Regions from separate parts of the Streptomyces sp. NPDC005805 genome, predicted to be linked through region 1. Evidence: riboswitches for the same ligand, from Rfam matches in the RefSeq annotation. Region 1 holds a riboswitch; each other region holds the start of a gene.
What was found. A riboswitch is a leader RNA that binds a small molecule or an ion and turns the genes downstream of it on or off. The one in region 1 is predicted to bind cobalamin.

Region 1 (2,254 bases):
CTGCACACCTCGCCCGCCACGGCCGCCGCGGTGGAGGACTTCGCCACGCACACCCTGGGCAAGACGGTGGTGCGCGCGCAGGACCGGGCCGGTTTCGTGGTCAACGCGCTGCTGGTGCCGTACCTGCTGTCGGCGATCCGGATGGCCGAGTCCGGGTTCGCGACCGCGGCCGACGTGGACGCCGGGATGGAGCTGGGCTGCGCCCATCCGATGGGGCCGCTGAAACTCGCGGACCTGATCGGGCTCGACACGGTGGCCTCGATCGCGCAATCTCTGTACGACGAGTTCAAGGAGCCCCTGTACGCCCCTCCCCCGCTGCTCCAGCGGATGGTGGAGGCCGGCCTGCTGGGCCGCAAGAGCGGGCGGGGGTTCCACACCTACGACCGGGGGTGACCCCGGGACCTGCGACCGGGGGCGACCCCGGGCGGAAACGGCCGGGGTTGAGGGACCCCGGTGCGAGGCAGCCGGGACCTGAGGGGGTCCGTACGCTGCCGCTGTGGAGGCGGGCGCGGGGCGGTACGAGTGAGCCGCCCCGCGCCCGCCGTGCGTCCCACGCCCGCCGTGCGCGCCGCGCCCGTCGCCCGGCCCGCGGGAGGCCACCGCGTCCCACGCCCGCGTCCGCCACGTGGACGCCCTACCCCGCCGCGAGGCGGCGGCGTCTAGGCTGTTCCGTGCAGCTGGTTCGCCCCGTCAGCCAGGCGGGATGCGTCGCAAGAGGGAACCCGGTGGGAATCCGGGACTGCCCCGCAGCGGTGAGCGGGAACGAACGCCGTCACATGCACTGGGTCCCAGCGGGGGCCCGGGAAGCGACGGCCAGTAGGTGGCCTGACGTACGTCGTCAGGGCGTGCCCGCGAGTCCGAAGACCTGCCACTGCCCGTGCGCGACAGTCGCGCGCGGAGATCTCGGTGACCTCGCGGGTGGGTCGGCGGCAGCGGTGGCACGGTCGTCCGTGCGCCCGCTCCTTCGTGTACCCGTGGCGTGGCCGGGGTTGTTCACACAAACTCGCGAAGGAGAGTTCCGTGACACCGAAGTCCGCAGCCGCGGCAGCAGGCGCCACCGTCTACGGCTACCCCCGCCAGGGGCGGAACCGGGAACTGAAGAAGGCGATCGAGGGGTACTGGAAGGGCCGGGTCACGGCCGGGGCCCTGCACGAGACCGCCGCCGGTCTGCGCCGCACCCACTGGCAGCGGCTCGCCGCCGCCGGCGTCCACGAGGTCCCCACCGGTGACTTCTCCTTCTACGACCACGTCCTGGACACCTCCGTCATGGTCGGCGCGATCCCCGAGCGGCACCGCGCGGCCGTCGCCGCGGACGCCCTGGACGGCTACTTCGCCATGGCCCGCGGGACCCAGCAGGTCGCCCCGCTGGAAATGACCAAGTGGTTCGACACCAACTACCACTATCTGGTGCCCGAGTTGGGCCCGGACACCGTCTTCACGGCCGACTCGGCCAAGCAGGTCGCCGAGCTGACGGAAGCCCTGGCCCTGGGCCTCACGCCCCGCCCGGTGCTCGTCGGCCCCGTCACGTACCTGCTGCTCGCCAAGCCCGCCCCCGGGGTCGCCGCCGACTTCGACCCGCTGACCCTGCTGGACCGGCTGCTGCCGGTGTACGCGGAAGTCCTGGCCGACCTGCGGGCCGCCGGCGCCGAGTGGGTGCAGCTCGACGAGCCCGCCCTGGTGCAGGACCGCACCCCGGCCGAGCTGAACGCCGCCACCCGCGCCTACCGCGACCTCGGCGGGCTCGCGGACCGGCCGAAGCTGCTGGTCGCCTCCTACTTCGACCGGCTCGGCGACGCCCTCCCGGTCCTCGCCAAGGCCCCCGTCGACGGTCTCGCCCTGGACTTCACCGGGCCCGCCGCCGCCAACCTGGACGCCCTCGCCGCCGTCGGCGGACTGCCCGGCAAGCGGCTGGTCGCCGGTGTCGTGGACGGCCGCAACATCTGGATCAACGACCTGGAGAAGTCGCTGACCACCCTCGGCACCCTGCTCGGGCTGGCCGGCCGGGTCGACGTCTCGGCGTCCTGCTCCCTGCTGCACGTCCCGTTCGACGCGGCCGCCGAGCGGGACATCGACCCGCAGGTGCTGCGCTGGCTGGCCTTCGCCGAGCAGAAGACCGCCGAGATCGTCACCCTGGCCACCGGGCTGTCCCGCGGCACCGGCGCGATCGCCGCCGAACTCGCCGCCAACCGGGCCGACCTGGCCTCCCGCGCCGGCTCCCCCATCACCCGGGACCCGGCCGTGCGCGCCCGCGCCG
Region 2 (2,254 bases), on a different contig from region 1:
GGCCCTTGAACAGCAGCCCGTCGGGCCCCTGCACGGTCAGGCGCACCTTGACGGGTGCGTTGGTGTTCGCGTGTGACGTGTGATGCGCGGCGATGTGCGCGGACGCGGACGCCGGCACGGCCTGGGCGGCGGCGGGCGCGGTGGTCAGGGCGAGGCCCAGCGCCGTGGCGGTGACCAGGGCGCGGTGGACGGTGGTGCGGTGCATGGACGGCCCTCCTGGGGCGTGGCGGGTCCGCGAACCGCGACGCCCCCGGGACGCACGACGCCCGCACACGCCCATGGGCGTACGGAGGCCGGCGGACCGGGCTCGGGGCTTCGCGCTGCAGACCGTGACAGTGGGAAGCGGTACCGCTCGCACAGCGGGTGCTCCGACTCGCGGCGCACGCGCGCCGCACACGGTTGCAGGTCAGCGCCGGATTCCCACCGGACTTCCCCCGCTTGTGCCAGCCATTCGGTTGTCCGCACCGGGGGACCCGCCCCCGGGGCAGACGCATCGTAGGGCGCGGCTTCGTCGCGCGGCCACCGGTACCGGCCGATCCGCTTGTGGCGGACGGAAGTTGGCGCTCCGGGGGCGGCGGCCCGTGCCCGGCGGGCGGCGGCGGGCGGCGCGGTGGGGTGGACTTAGTAGGACGTCCAACTATATGGTCGCGCCCAAAGGCCCGCGGTGCAGGGAAGCCGGTGTGAATCCGGCGCGGTCCCGCCACTGTGACCGGGGAGTGCGTCCTCCAGCGAGGAAGGCCACCGGCGGAGAGATCCGCCGGGAAGGCCGGAGGGCGTGCGCTGATCCGGGAGTCAGGATACCGGCCGCGGGATGTTCCGTGTTGTCCACGAGGATGGAGCAGACACGCATGGCACCGGTCCGTACCCGTGATCCTGGTGATCCGGCGAGGCACACCCGCGTTCCCGCGCTTTCGTAGCCCCTCGACGGCCCTCCGGCCTCCGCGTCCCACGGTGGTTCCGCGCGCCCGCACCCGACCGGTGCGCCGCGCCGGCCTGCCGTGCCATCCCCGGATCTCACCTGACGAGAGCAGGCTTCCATGGTCCGTGAACTGACACATTTCGTCGGCGGAAAGCGCACGCCCGGCACCTCCGGGCTCTTCGCCGACGTCCATGACCCCAACACCGGCGCCGTCCAGGCGCACGTCCCGCTCGCCGGGGCGGAGGAGACCCGCGCCGCGATCGCCGACGCCGCGGCCGCACAGCCCGAATGGGCCGCGTGGAACCCGCAGCGCCGGGCCCGCGTCCTGATGCGCTTCCTCCAGCTCGTCGAGGGCGAACGGGACGAACTCGCCCGTCTGCTCTCCGCCGAGCACGGCAAGACCGTCCCCGACGCGCACGGCGACCTCCAGCGCGGCCTGGAGGTCGTCGAGTTCGCCGCGGGCATCCCGCACCTCCTCAAGGGCGAGTTCACCGACAACGCCGGCACCGGCATCGACGTGCACTCCCTGCGCAGCCCCCTCGGCGTGGTCGCCGGCATCACCCCGTTCAACTTCCCGGCGATGATCCCCCTCTGGAAGGCCGCCCCCGCGCTCGCCTGCGGGAACGCCTTCGTTCTCAAGCCCTCCGAACGCGACCCCTCCGTGCCGCTGCGGCTCGCCGAACTCTTCGTGGAGGCGGGCCTTCCGCCCGGTGTGCTCAACGTCGTCAACGGCGCGAAGGAGGCCGTGGACACCCTGCTGGAGGACCCCCGCGTGGACGCCGTCGGCTTCGTCGGCTCCACCCCCGTCGCCCAGCACGTCTACGCCACCGCCGCCCGGCACGGCAAGCGCGCCCAGTGCTTCGGCGGCGCCAAGAACCACATGATCGTCATGCCGGACGCCGACCTGGACCAGGCCGTGGACGCCCTCGTCGGCGCGGGCTACGGCTCCGCCGGCGAACGCTGCATGGCCGTCTCCGTCGCCGTCCCGGTGGGCGAGGAGACCGCCGACGCCCTGGTGGCCGCCCTGCGGGAACGCGTCGGCACCCTGCGCATCGGCCGCTCCGACGACCCCGAGGCCGACTTCGGGCCGCTGGTCGGCCGCGACGCCCTGGACCGGGTCCGCCGCTATGTCGACATCGGCGTCACCGAGGGCGCCGAACTCGTCGTCGACGGCCGGGACTTCGTCCTCCCGGGCCACGAGAACGGCTTCTTCGCCGGCGCCTCCCTCTTCGACCGGGTCACCCCCTCGATGCGGATCTACCGCGAGGAGATCTTCGGCCCGGTGCTCTCGGTGGTCCGCGCCGCCGACTACGAGGAGGCCCTGCGCCTGCCCAG
Region 3 (2,254 bases), on a different contig from region 1:
CTCGCCCGGCCAGCGGCCGGCTCGGCCGCGAGGGCGTCCGGCGGAGTCACCCGGCCAGGGGCCGGCTCGGCTGCCGGGACGTCCGGCGGAGTCACCCCGCCAGGGGCCGAGGAGCCCGCCCGGCCTCCGGCCGGTGGAGGGACGCGGCGCGGGGAAGGGCGCACCGGGTCAGCCCTTCGGGCCGGACGGGTGGAGCTGGTCGGCGAGGCGGGCGACGGCGTCCGGCGCGCGGACGCCGAGGACCGCGTCGGAGAGCGGCAGCACCGCGAAGCGCTTGTTGCGGATCGCCGGGACGTCCGCGAGGGCCGGGTCCTCCAGGAGGCGCTTCTTCTTCTGCTCCACGGTCGTGGACCCGTAGTCGTAGATCACGACGACCTCCGGCTTGCGGGCCACGACCTGCTCCCAGCTCGCGTCGCCGAAGGCCTTGTCCAGGTCGGCGAAGACGTTCCGCCCGCCGGCCCGGGTGATCATCTCGTTGCCGATGCCCTTGCCGCCCGCGGTGAACGCCGTCTTGTCGCCGCTGTCGTAGACGAAGACCGAGACCGGCTCCGTGCCCTTCAGCTTCCCGGCGGTCGCGGCGACCCGCTTCCGGGCCTCCTCGTTCCAGGTCTTCGCCCGGTCCGCGACCCCGAAGGTGCGGCCGACCTCGTCGATCTCGCGGTAGACGTCGTCCATCGTGGCCGGGCGGTCGGTGCAGCTCTCGATGTTGAGGCGGCTGTCGACGCCCGACTTCGCGAGGTCGTCGCGGCTGAGCCCGTCCTTGGCGTCGAAGGCGCTCGCGTAACCGCCGTAGACGAAGTCCGGGTTCGCGGCGAGGAGCTTCTCCTTGGAGGGGTACTCCTTGGCGAGCACCGGGACGCTGTCGTACGCCTTCTTGTACGCGGGCAGCACCGCGTCGTCCAGATAGGCCGTGCCGATCAGGGACTTCTCCAGCCCGAGGGCGAGCATCACCTCGGTGACGTGCTGGTTCATGGTGACGACGCGCTCCGGCGGGGCGTCGAAGGTCGTCTTGGTGCCGCAGTTGGAGACCGTGTAGGGGAAGCCGGGGGCCGCCGCCTTGCGGTCGGGCTTCGTCTCGGTGGTGCCGGCGCCGCAGCCGGTCAGCGGGACCAGCAGGGCGGTGACGGCGGCGGCCGTCAGGGCGTACGGGTGCCTGGGCATGGCGGGGCCTCCTCCGGGGATGTCCACGTCCCCTGGCCGGTCGGAGCAGGCGGCAGGTCAGTTCCTGACTTCCAGGCGCGGAGCCTGGTCACAGTGGCGGGACCGTGCCGGTGTCGCACCGGCTTCCTGGACCCTGCCGCCCTGGTGTCGTTGATCGGATGATCGGGCTCAGTATGCCGCCGGTCCCGATCCGCCCCGGCACCGCCCCCGGCCGGGGCCCGTCCACCGCCCGCCGTCCCGGAGTCCGTCAGACCGGGTACGCGTCCACGACCTCCACGTCTTCCTCCGTGATCACACCGTCCACGATGCGGAACGAGCGGAACTGGAAGGGGCCCGCGTCGTCGGTGTCCGCGGTGGAGACCAGGACGTAGTGGGCGCCGGGCTCGTTGGCGTAGGAGACGTCGGTGCGCGAGGGGTACGCCTCGGTGGCCGTGTGGGAGTGGTAGATGACCACCGGCTCCTCGTCGTTGTCGTCCATCTCGCGGTAGAGCTTGAGGAGGTCGGCCGAGTCGAACTCGTAGAACGTGGGCGACCGGGCGGCGTTCAGCATGGGGATGAAGCGCTCGGGGCGCCCGGAGCCCTCCGGGCCCGCGACGACTCCGCACGCCTCGTCGGGGTGGTCCTCGCGGGCGTGGGCCACGATCCGGTCGAACAGGGCTCGGGTGATGGTCAGCATGGGCGACAGAATAAGCGGGCGGCCTCCGGATCCGAGATCCGGAGACCGCCCACTGAGACGACCGGTGGGACGCGGGCCGCGCCCCGGGGGTCAGCCGCCGATCGACGAGGTCTCGCGCTCGCGCTCGGCGATCTGCGGGTCGCCCTTCTTGAGGACCCGCCAGCCGACCGCCAGGCAGACGGCCCAGAACGCGGCCACGTACAGGCAGACGCGGGCGTCCTTGTCGTAGGCGATCATGCAGGTCACGCCGGCCAGGAAGATCAGCGCCACCCAGCTGAACAGCGCGCCGCCCGGGGCCGGGAAGGAGGAGGCGCGCAGCCGGCCGGCGTCCACGGCGGAGCGGTAGCGGATATGGCTGATGAGGATCATCATCCAGGTCCAGATACCAGCGGCGGTGGCGACGGAGACCACATAGCC

Region 2: linked by a shared signal. The riboswitch ahead of ABZ457_RS21780 (CoA-acylating methylmalonate-semialdehyde dehydrogenase) and the one ahead of metE (5-methyltetrahydropteroyltriglutamate--homocysteine S-methyltransferase) in region 1 are both predicted to bind cobalamin.
Region 3: linked by a shared signal. The riboswitch ahead of ABZ457_RS07655 (ABC transporter substrate-binding protein) and the one ahead of metE (5-methyltetrahydropteroyltriglutamate--homocysteine S-methyltransferase) in region 1 are both predicted to bind cobalamin.

The regions. Positions count from the first base shown of each region.
Region 1 covers NZ_JBEXXN010000002.1:230,486-232,739, forward strand. The annotation lists gene ABZ457_RS02640 (3-hydroxybutyryl-CoA dehydrogenase) at 1-393, shown strand, start outside; cobalamin riboswitch at 662-888, shown strand; partial or broken gene metE (5-methyltetrahydropteroyltriglutamate--homocysteine S-methyltransferase) at 1,021-2,254, shown strand, end outside.
Region 2 covers NZ_JBEXXN010000042.1:13,469-15,722, forward strand. The annotation lists gene ABZ457_RS21775 (DUF4430 domain-containing protein) at 1-205, opposite strand, end outside; cobalamin riboswitch at 362-435, opposite strand; cobalamin riboswitch at 626-824, shown strand; gene ABZ457_RS21780 (CoA-acylating methylmalonate-semialdehyde dehydrogenase) at 1,038-2,254, shown strand, end outside.
Region 3 covers NZ_JBEXXN010000009.1:30,680-32,933, forward strand. The annotation lists gene ABZ457_RS07655 (ABC transporter substrate-binding protein) at 169-1,161, opposite strand; cobalamin riboswitch at 1,195-1,317, opposite strand; gene ABZ457_RS07660 (M67 family metallopeptidase) at 1,409-1,837, opposite strand; gene ABZ457_RS07665 (amino acid permease) at 1,928-2,254, opposite strand, start outside.